DNA from 2 places in the Luteipulveratus halotolerans genome. Region 1 is predicted to be linked to the other one. Evidence: riboswitches for the same ligand, from Rfam matches in the RefSeq annotation. Region 1 holds a riboswitch; the other holds the start of a gene.
The links. Region 1 has a riboswitch for thiamine pyrophosphate ahead of VV01_RS16875 (thiamine ABC transporter substrate-binding protein). Riboswitches for the same ligand answer to the same signal wherever they lie in the genome.
Positions count from the first base shown of each region.

Region 1 (5,490 bases):
GTCGGGGTCGGCGATCGCCTCGCGCAGCAGGCTGTACGCGTCGGCCGGGTTGGAGGGTGTGACCACCTTGAGGCCCGGGGTGTGTGCGTAGTAGCCCTCGCTGGAGTCGCAGTGGTGCTCGACGCCGCCGATGCCACCGGCGTACGGCACACGGATGACCATCGGCAGGTTGACCTTGCCGCCCGTGCGGTTGCGGGTCTTGGCGACGTGCGAGGTGATCTGCTCGAACGCCGGGTAGGCGAACGCGTCGAACTGCATCTCGACAACGGGCCGAAAACCGGTGAGACACATACCGATGGCGAACCCGACGATCCCCGACTCGGCCAGCGGCGTGTCGAAGCAGCGGTCCTCGCCGAACTCGGCGGTGAGGCCGTCGGTGATGCGGAAGACGCCGCCGAGCGTGCCGACGTCCTCGCCGAACATCAGCACGTCGTCGTCCTCGGCGATCGCGTCGCGCAGGGCCCGGTTGAGGGCGTTGCCCATGGTGATCGTCATGACTGTGCCTCGGCTTCCAGCTCGGCGGCGACCATCGCCCGCTGCTCGCGCAGCTGTGGCGTCGGCTCGGCAAAGACGTTGTCGAACAACGACATCGGCTCGACGGTCGGTTCGGAGTTCATGCGGTCGCGCAGGTCGGCAGCGCGCTCCTCGGCCTCCTGCTCGGCGTCGCGGATGCCCGCCTCGTCGAGGTGACCGTTGACGGTGAGCCAGGTCTGCAGCCGCGACAGCGGGTCCTTCGCCAGCCAGGCGGACACCTCGTCGGAGGTGCGGTAGCGCGACGCGTCGTCGGCATTGGTGTGCGCATCCATGCGATAGGTGTGCGCCTCGATCAGGAACGGCCCGTTGCCCGCACGCGCGTGCGCGACGGCAGCGTCCATGACGGCGAGCACGGCGGCCGGGTCGTTGCCGTCGATCTGCTCGGAGCGGACGCCGTATCCAATTCCCTTGTACGCCAACGCCGGAGCCTTCGACTGCTTCGCGAGCGGCACCGAGATGGCGTACTTGTTGTTCTGGACGAAGAAGATCACCGGTGCGCTGAACACGGCGGCGAAGTTGAGGGCCTCGTGGAAGTCGCCCTCGCTGGTGGCGCCGTCACCGATGAAGGCGAGCGCGACCGCATCGGTGCCTCGGCGCTTCTCGCCGTACGCCGCACCGGCTGCGTGGATCAGCTGCGTCGACAGGGGAGTGCACTGCGGGGCGGTCTTGTGCGCCTTGGGGTCGTAGCCGCAGTGCGCGTCGCCGCGCAGCAGCGTGAGCGTCTCGACCGGGTCGATGCCGCGGGTGAACAGCGCCATCGACTCGCGGTACGTCGGGAACATCCAGTCGCGCTCGGTGATCGCCTGCACGGCGCCGACCTGGCAGGCCTCCTGGCCGCGCGAGCTGGGATAGACCGCGAGCCGGCCCTGCTTGGTGAGGGCGGTCGACTGCACGTCGAGGCGGCGGCCGATCACCATGCCGCGCCAGGCCGCGAGCAGGCGCTCAGCACTGGGCACGTCGTAGTGGTGCGCGTCCTGCGGCTGCTGCACGAGCAGGCCGTCCGGGTCGAGCAGCTGGACCGGTCGGGGAGAGGGCAGCAGGTCAGCGGCCACACCTCCCGGCGCGAGTGTGGTCTCCATCACGTCATCGTCCCTCTCCTGGGCCTGTTGGCTCAATCGAGCGGCCGAACGCAAGGCATACTGCTCGGCATGGCCGAACCTCAGAGCCGATCGTCTCGATCTGCCGGTACGAGCGCCGCTCCGGCTGGACAGGCGGCCACGCCCGGTCCGGCGCGTCCGCTCGACGATGCCGACCGCCGCCTCGTGGCCGAGCTCGTGGCCGATGCACGGCTGTCCGTACGCACCCTCGCCGAGCGCCTGCACATCAGCCGCGCCAACGCGTACGCCCGCCTGGAGCGCCTTCAGCGGACGGGCGTGATCACCGGGTTCACCGCACGTTTCGCCCCCGAGCGTGCGGGGCTGGCCACGACGGCGTACGTGTCGGTCAACATCGAGCAGAACACCTGGCGTTCGGTGTCGGCCGAGCTCGCCGAGCTGCCCTACGTCGAGTCGATCGCGCTGCTGGCCTCCGAGTTCGACGTGCTCGTGCTCGTGCATGCGCCTGACAACGCCACCCTGCGCACGCTCGTGCTCGAACGGGTTCAGGCGATTCCCGGTGTCATCGCGACGCGAACGTGGTTGGCGTTCGAGGAGATTCGCGGCAAAGGACCGTTCGCGACGGCGTGACGAGCCATACCGTTCAGGGCGAATGGTGGTCGCCGTGGACTTGTGCCCTACGGGTTAGGAGGGCCTAACATGCCCGACATGACTTCGGACGCTCTCGACCCGCGCCTGGTCGAGATCGCTCATGCGTGCTTCGACTTCGCGCGCCAGGGCGACGCCGACCGGCTGGCCGCCTACGTCGACCAGGGCGTGCCCGTCGACCTCACCGACGCGGCCGGCAACACGCTGCTGATGCTCGCGGCCTATCACGGCCAGACCGCCGCGGTGACGGTGCTGCTCGAGCGCGGCGCCGACGTCAACCGGCTCAACGACCGCGGCCAGTCACCGCTCGCGGGCGCGGTGTTCAAGGGCGAGGACACCATCGTGTTCCTGCTGATGGACGCCGGCGCCGACGTCGAGGCGGGCTCGCCGTCGGCCAAGGAGACCGCCGAGATGTTCGGCCGCGGAGACCTCACCACCCGCTGACGCGTCGACGCCACCCTGTCTGGTGACGAGACTCCCGACGGATGGTGGGGTACTGGTCGGCGGGCAGGGGCGCGCTGGCAATGTCCAGGAGGCCGGAACGAGGTCCACAGCCCGACCGGAGCAGGCGCCCTGTCCACAGGGTTCGGGTCGGCAGTGGGCAGCCGACCCTCGACCGCCGCACGATCGGGGGCATGGCGACCTTCGACGCAACCACCCTCCAGCTCTGCGGCGACCTCCGACGCACCGGCATCGAGCCGACGAGGGCGCTCGACCCGACCGGCGCCGCGTCCTACGTGAGCGTGGGCCACGGCGTCTGCATGCCGGCGACACGATGGCACGGAATGGACGACCGTGACCGACATCGCGCGCTGGTCCACGCGCACGCACTCGGCGACCGCGCGGACGAGCGTCCGGTGTTCGCGCACGAGTCGGCAGCCGCGCTCTGGGGTCTGCCTCTGCTGAACGCCTGGCCCGAGCAGGTGCACACGGTCGTCCCCGCCCGCAGCAGGCGCAAGAGCTCGACCCGTGTGCGTCGCCACCACACGACCCGGCTCGGCGCTGTCGAACGAGACGGGCTGCAGGTCACACCGGCGGCACGCACGGTCGTCGATGTGGCTCGTACGACCGATCTCGCTGCGGGCCTGGTGTGCGCGGACGCCGCCCTTCGGCGCTCGCTGTGCAGCCGACAGGATCTGGAGGCAGAGGTGGCCGCACTGCCGCCGCGGCTGCGTGGGCGTCGGGTCGCCAAGCTGGTGGTGGCGCTCGCCGACCCCTTGAGCGAGTCAGCCGGCGAGAGCCTGAGCCGCGCGCAGATGTTCCTGCTGCGGCTGCCTCGTCCACACCTGCAGGTCGAGTACGCCGACGCCGACGGCTTCATCGGTCGCACGGACTTCGGGTGGGACGGGCTGGTCGGGGAGTTCGACGGCAAGGTGAAGTACCGCGTCGACGGTCTCGACGGCAAGGCCGCCGCTGAGGTGCTGTGGCGCGAGAAGAGGCGTGAGGACCGGCTGCGTCGTCAGGTGCGCGGGGTCGCTCGATGGGTCTGGTGCGATGCGCGCGACCGGGCCCGGCTGCTCACGGTCCTCACCGCGGCCGGACTCCGCCAGGAGGCTCGTTCGACGTGGCTGGACTGACCGAGAGTGTGACTGGACTGACTCGAAAGTCCTGCACATCGACGACGCCACCCTGCGCGGTGACCAGATCCCCGACGGATGCCGGGGATCTCGTCAGCCGGCCGGGTGGCGTCGACGAGAAGGGGCGGTCTCGGTCAGGAGGCCTTGCTGGTCGCCTGCAGGGACGGCGGGAGCTGACCGGTCGTCTTGGTCCAGACCTTCGCGGCCTGCTTGTTGGCCGCCATCTTGGCCAGGCCCATGATCGCGCCGGAGACGACCGCGAACGTGACCGCCTCCTTCCACTGGACATCGGGGTCAGCGGGGTTCTGCGGGGGCTGGCCGCCCATCGTGGCCTTCCAGGTGCCGTCCGTCGCGGCCTTGGCCACCCTGGAGGCCACCAGGCCCGAACCGATCGCGACAACCTTCCACAACGCGTTGCCCATGGGGCGACACCTTCTTCCTCGTCCGTACGCCGGTCGCGGGGTCGCGCGGCTGGGCCGTGCGAACGTCCACCGCTCGTCTCGGGTCGAGCCTGCCACGTCGCGACGTGTACCGTCGACCCGAGACGACAGGGGAGCGCGAGTGCGCTGAGAGTGCGGCCCCGCCGCAGACCCTCGAACCTGATCCGGTTAGGACCGGTGGAGGAAGTCGAGTCACTCCCTCGTTCGCCCCATCCCGGGGCAGCGAGACCCCTCCTTGAGGTTGAAGGAGGACGTCCGATGCGTCGTACGACGACGACCCTGGCCGCAGTGTGCGCGGCCGCCATCACGATGACCGGCTGCTCGCTGAGCAACGGTGACGACCAGACCCCGGCGAGCGACACGGCCCAGAGTGCGGCCGAGTCGGGCGCGGGCGCGAGCACCACGAGCGCCGGCGCGGCGTCGACGCCGGCGAACAAGACCGTCACGCTGATCACGCACGACTCGTTCGCAGCGCCCAAGCCGCTGCTCGCGCAGTTCACGAAGGAGACCGGCTACACCGTCAAGGTGCTCCCGAGCGGCGATGCCGGCCAGGTCGCCAACAAGCTGGTGCTGACCAAGGGGTCGCCCGTCGGTGACGCGGTGTTCGGCATCGACAACACGTTCGCCTCGCGCGTCGTCGACGAGGGCGTGCTCCAGACCTACACCCCGAAGGCGCCCGCCAAGGGCTCCGACCAGTACGCCCTCAAGGACGGCAAGGGTCAGCTGACGCCGGTCGACTACGGCCACACCTGCTTCAACGTCGACACCACCTGGTTCGCCAAGAAGGGCCTCGCCGAGCCGAAGACGTTCGACGACCTGACCAAGCCGGCGTACAAGAACCTGATGGTCGCCCCGGGCGCGCCGACCTCCTCGCCGGGGCTGGCGATGCTGCTCGCGACGATCGGGGCCAAGGGCGAGAACGGCTGGCAGGCCTACTGGAAGGCGCTCACCGCCAACGGCCTCAAGCTCACCAGCGGCTGGGAGGACGCCTACAACGTCGACTTCACCCAGGGTGAGGGCAAGGGCAGCCGACCGATCGTCTGGTCGTACGACACCTCGCCCGCCTTCACCGTCGCCGGCGGCAAGTCGACCACCAAGGCCCTGCTCGACACGTGCTTCCGCCAGGTCGAGTACTCCGGCGTGCTCAAGGGCGCCAAGAACCCCGATGGCGCCAAGGCGCTGGTCGACTGGATGCAGGGCAAGGCGTTCCAGGAGGCGCTGCCGCCCAACATGTAC
Region 1 is NZ_LAIR01000002.1:3,346,166-3,351,655, reverse strand. It holds gene VV01_RS16905 (alpha-ketoacid dehydrogenase subunit beta) at 1-495, opposite strand, end outside; gene pdhA (pyruvate dehydrogenase (acetyl-transferring) E1 component subunit alpha) at 492-1,613, opposite strand; gene VV01_RS16895 (Lrp/AsnC family transcriptional regulator) at 1,683-2,219, shown strand; gene VV01_RS16890 (ankyrin repeat domain-containing protein) at 2,298-2,681, shown strand; gene VV01_RS16885 (hypothetical protein) at 2,873-3,814, shown strand; gene VV01_RS16880 (DUF4235 domain-containing protein) at 3,949-4,236, opposite strand; TPP riboswitch at 4,354-4,457, shown strand; gene VV01_RS16875 (thiamine ABC transporter substrate-binding protein) at 4,513-5,490, shown strand, end outside.

Region 2 (5,490 bases), 630 kb from region 1:
CTCGACCTGAGAACGCACGAAATCCGCTGGCACGACATGGATCCCGGTCACGCCCTGGGTCGACTGCGCAGTCAGGGCAGTCATCGCCGCACAGCCGTAAGCCCCGAGCGCGCTGAACGTCTTGAGGTCCGCCTGGATGCCGGCGCCGCCCGACGGGTCGCTCCCGGCGATGGAGAGTACGACGGGTGGCCGGGTCATCGCGCGCTCCACGCGTGGCGCAGCGCGGTCGCTGACGCGGCCGGATCGGGCTGGCCGCAGATCGCCGAGATCACAGCCATACCAGCGATACCCGTGCGCGCGACGCGGCTCGCACGCCGCGCGGTGATGCCGCCGATGCCGACGCACGGCCACGGGCTGGCGCTCGCGATGTCGCGCAGCCCGGACAGGCCGATGGGCTCGGCGGCGTCGGGCTTGCTGTGGGTGCGCCAGACCGGACCGACCCCGAGGTAGTCGAGCGCCGACCCGTGACGCAACGCGGCCTCGAGCTGGTCGGGTGTGTGCACGGACAGGCCGAGGTAGGCGTTCGAGCCGAGCAGCGAACGCGCCTCGGCCACGGGCATGTCGTCCTGACCGATGTGCGCCCCGTCGGCGCCGATGTCGTCGACGAGGTGGACGCGGTCGTTGATGATCAGCGGAATCCCGGTGTTCTCCAACGCTTTTCGGACGAGCTTGCCGAGAGCGACCATCTCGTCGTCGGACGCGTCCGGGTCGCGCAGCTGGACGATGGTCGCCCCACCGCGGACGGCCTCGCGCACGGTGCGTACGAGGCCGCGGTCGCCGCACATGTCGGTGTCCGTGACGAGGTAGAGCGTGAGGTCGAGCGGCGTGCGGGTCATGTGAGGGTCACTCGGGCTTCCAGGTCGGAGGGTGTGAGCGCGGCGAGCTCGTCGAGCAGCGAGACGGCGAAAGACCCTGGCCCTGAGGATCTTTCGGCGGCGAGCTCGGCCGCCACGGTGAGGTGTGCGGTGGCTGCGGCAGCGGCCAGGAGGGCGTCGTCCGTCACCGCGGCGTACGCGGCCATGAGAGCGCCGAGCGCACAGCCGACCCCGGTCACCTGCGTCATCCACACGTGCCCGTTGCCGAGGCGTACGACCCGTGAGCCGTCGGTGAGGTGGTCGACCGGCCCGCTCACGGCGACGGCGCCACCCGTCTGCTCCGCGAGCGCACGTGCGGCGGCGAGCGCGTCCTGCGCCGACGCCGTGGAGTCGACGCCCCGCCCGCCCGAGCCGCCGGTGAGCGCGAGCACCTCGGAGGCGTTGCCGCGCACGATCGTGGGGCGCAGGTCCAGCAGCGAGGTCGCGATCGTCGTACGCCACGGGAGGCCGGCCGCGACCGGGTCGAGCACCCAGGGCGTGCCGTGCTCGTGCGCTGCGCCAGCCGCTGCGTCCATCGCAGTCGTCGTGTCGTCGTACGGCGTCCCGAGGTTGACCAGTACGCCGCCCGCGACCTGCGCGAACGCACCCGCCTCGTGCGAGTTGTCGACCATGGCCGGTGCGGCGCCTGCGGCGAGCAGCACGTTGGCGGTCCACGGTGCGACGACGATGTTGGTGAGGCACTGGGTGAGCGGCTGCCGATCACGCAGCGCGGTCATGGCCGCGCCGAGGTCTGCAGGGCGTGGCGTCGTCATCGACGTCCCTCCGCTAGTCCGAGCTAGATCAGGTTCGACGGGTGTCTCTCAGCCGGTCGGACCGGCACCCCGCGTCCCGTCCAACGTAACGCCCGGGCCGTCAGCGGGCCGACCTACCCTGGAACCCGTGACGACTGCTGCGTGGATCGACCTCGACGGACTGGCCAACATGCGTGACGTGGGCGGGCTGCCCACCCAGGACGGCAGGCAGGTCCAGCACGGTCGACTGGTGCGGTCGGACAACCTCCAGGAGCTCACGACGGCCGACGTCCAGGTGCTGCTCGACCACGGCGTCACCGACATCGTCGACCTGCGCAGCCGCGCCGAGCTCGCGATGACCGGCCCGGGGCCGCTGGTGCAGGTCGAGCCGCTGACGCACCATCACCACTCGCTGTTCGCCGATGACCTCGTCGACGTGACGGTCGAGGACGCGCTCGTGCTGCCGTGGCACGACCGGGTCGAGGAGACCCGCGACGACAACCACTGGACCAGCCACTACCTCGGCTACCTCGCCGACCGGCCCGACTCGGTCGCCGCAGCGCTCGACGTGGTGTCGCGCAGCGCCGGCGCGACCGTCGTCCACTGCGCCGCGGGCAAGGACCGCACCGGCACGGTCACCGCGATGGCGCTCTCAGTCGCAGGCGTCAGCGATGACGACATCACCGCCGACTACCTCGCGACCCGCGAGCGCATCGAACGCGTCGTCGACCGCCTCAAGGCGACCCCGGCGTACGCCGACAACCTGCGCGACCGGCCGTTGTCGGACCACGTGCCCGACCCCGAGACGATCCCGCGGCTCCTCGAGGCCGTACGCCGTGCCGCGGGCTCGGTGCCCGACTGGCTGTCCGCGCAGGGCTGGACCGACGACGACCTCACGCGCCTGCGCGACCGCCTCACCCGACCCTGATCGCGCAAGCCGGCGCTGCAGTGGTCCTGCCGGTGGGTCCGGCCGCCGGGGGGGACGGGGAGTGTGCACTGGTTCGCGTGGTGAGCCACGCCCGCTTGCACGGCTCACCTGACGAACCAGTGCACAGCGCTCGCCACCCCTACCCCTGACTGAGCCGGTCCGGGCCCCGGTGATCGAGCGGTGGGCCCCTCCCCTGGTCGAGCAGGCGAGCCCCGAGAGCGAGCCGCTCGGCTCAACCGCTGGGGAGGGGTTCGGCTCTCAGCGCGAGCGGGTCGTCATGAGGACGACGGCGGCCACGGCCGCGGTGGCCGCGCAGATCGCCCACACCGCGTAGTAGCCGCCGAGTGGTGCGTGCTCCGACGGCTCGTCGAGCGAGCCTGTCGACGCCAGTGCGATCGCGAACACCGACGACGCGATCGCGCCGCCCACGGTCTTGGTGGTGTTGGTCATGCCGGTCGCGAACCCGGTGTGCGTCGCGGGAGCGGCAGCTGCAGCGGACGCCGGCAGCGCGGCGACGAGCGCGCCCGACCCGATGCCGACGAGCAGCATGTTGAGCATCAGCGACGCCACGTGCTCGTGCAGCGGCAGGAACAGCAGGTAGCCGAAGGCGACAAGGCCGGCCGCGCCCACGAGCGTCGTACGAGGTCCGATCCGCCCCGCCACCCACGGCAGCAGCCCCGCGCCGGCCGCCATGGCGATGACGTAGCCCGCGACGAGCAGCGACACCGTGCCGGCGGACGCGTCGAGGCCGTAGCCCGTCTCAGTGGGGTCAGCCCGCGCGAACGTCGACAGCGGGATCTGCGCCCCGAGCACCGATGCCCCGAACAGCCCGGCCGTCAGCTGCACCGGCCACTGGGCCGAACCGCCGAGCACGCGAAGATCGACCAGAGGATGGTCGGTCGACAGCTCGTGGCGCGCGAAGGGTAGGAGCGTAGCCAGGCCGAGGACGATCACCAGCCACGGCCACGGACTCGCGACACCTTCGGTGCGCAGTAGGATCAAGCCGCCCATCACGAGCGCGAGTGCCGTTGTGAGCCAAGCGAATCCGAGCCAGTCGACGGTGCCGTCCTGACCCTCGTGGTCACCACGGACGCCGTACCAGATCGCGACGAACGCCAGCGTGACGGCGACTGCAGGCATCGCGAGCACGACAGTCATCGACGGACCGCCGGCGAGTGCACCAGACACGCCCGCGCCGAGGATCACACCCAGCTCAAGCGCGGCGACGAGCACACCGGCACCGAACCTCGTACGCCGCTCGCCGCCGCCGCTGCGCCGGTGGATGATCGCGATCTCGAGCGGCAACCACACGACGTAGAAACCCTGCAGCGCCCACGCGACCAGGAACGTCCCGAACGACGGTGCGAACGCCACCGCCCACGACGCCACCGCGGTCGCGACCGTCGACCACAGCAGCACCGTGCGATGGCCGACGAGGTCACCGAGTCGGGCGAGCAGTGGCACGAGCAGCGCCGACACGACCAGCTGGGCCGCCTCGAACCAGTTGACGTCGGCGTCGTGGATCGACAGATGGCGTGCGATGTCGGTGAAGATCGGCGTGTAGTAGCCCTGCAGCACGCCGCTCGCGAGCTCGACGCAGACGAGGAATCCGACGAGTCGCGCAGCGGGGGAGTCCTTCGTCGGCGTACGCATGGTCCTCCTCGGGCGGGCTGCTCGCCACACGCTAGGGCCGTCGTACGCCGGCCGGTGCGGAATCGATCCGGCCCCGAACCGGCGAAATGGTTGCTGGACCAGTGGGTAGCCGCCATGCTCACGCGCAGGACTAGTCGCAAACGGAGGGACTCAGCATGGAGCTGATCGACAACTACGTGAGGGTGCTCAAGAAGTACGCCGACTTCAACGGCAGGGCGCGACGCCGGGAGTTCTGGCAGTTCTTCCTCGTCAACTTCATCATCGGACTCGTCCTCGTGGCCGTGGACAACGCGCTCGGACTGGCTCCTGACAAGCCTGAGGGCACGACGGGCTTCTATGTATCGGGCGGGCTCCTCAGTGTTCTGTACAGCCTGGCGACGCTGATCCCCAACATCGCGGTGGGCGCGCGGCGCCTGCACGACACCAACCGTTCGGGCTGGTGGCAGCTGATCGCGTTCGTGCCCTGTGTCGGCTTCATCATCCTGATCGTGTTCTGGGCTCAGGAGGGTCAGCGTCACCCCAACCAGCACGGTCCCGACCCCAAGGGCGGCGATGGCGTGGTCGACGGCGGCGGATACCCGGCCGTCGGCGGCTACCCGGGCAGCCAGCCGGGTCAGCAGGGCGGCTACCCCGGTGCTCCCGGTCATCAGGGTGGGCGTCCCGGTCAGGAGGGTGGCTACACCCACCCGGGCGGTAACCAGGGTGGTTTCCCCGGCCAGGAGGGCGGCTTCACCAACCCGGCCGGCGGGCAGGGCGGTTTCCCCGGTCAGCAGGGCGGTTTCACCAACCCGGCCGGCGGTCAGGGTGGCTTCCCCGGCCAGCAGGGCGGTTTCACCAACCCGGCCGGCGGTCAGGGTGGCTTCCCCGGCCAGGAGGGTGGCTTCGGCCGACCCGGTGGTGCGCAGCCCCCGCAGGGCAACCCGCCCCACGGTCAGCCCCCGCAGGGCAACCCGCCCTACGGTCAGCCGCCGGAGGGCAACCCGCCGGAGGGCGGTCGCTGAGGCGAGCACTCTCGTACGCAAAACCCGGGACGGGCTCGTCCGGGCAGCCACCACGCAAGACGGCTGCCGCGGACGGGCCCGTTCGTCGTGACCGGGGAGTAACTTCACCCGGTATGAGCGAGACGCAGGTCACCACGCGCATCCACGCCTTCCGCGACGACGCCCTCGGGGACGACGACGCCACGGCCATCGCCGAGCGCATCCGACGGGGTGACCTCTCCGCCGAGGAGGCCGTCGACGCGGCCATCGCCCGTAGCGGTGCGGTCGAGGCGCGGCTGACCGCCCTCGAGCGACCAGACTTC
Region 2 is NZ_LAIR01000002.1:3,972,436-3,977,925, forward strand. It holds gene thiD (bifunctional hydroxymethylpyrimidine kinase/phosphomethylpyrimidine kinase) at 1-198, opposite strand, end outside; gene thiE (thiamine phosphate synthase) at 195-836, opposite strand; gene thiM (hydroxyethylthiazole kinase) at 833-1,627, opposite strand; TPP riboswitch at 1,616-1,709, opposite strand; gene VV01_RS19970 (tyrosine-protein phosphatase) at 1,755-2,534, shown strand; gene VV01_RS19975 (MFS transporter) at 2,793-4,187, opposite strand; gene VV01_RS23545 (DUF805 domain-containing protein) at 4,343-5,188, shown strand; gene VV01_RS19985 (amidase) at 5,302-5,490, shown strand, end outside.
Region 2: linked by a shared signal. The riboswitch ahead of thiM (hydroxyethylthiazole kinase) and the one ahead of VV01_RS16875 (thiamine ABC transporter substrate-binding protein) in region 1 are both predicted to bind thiamine pyrophosphate.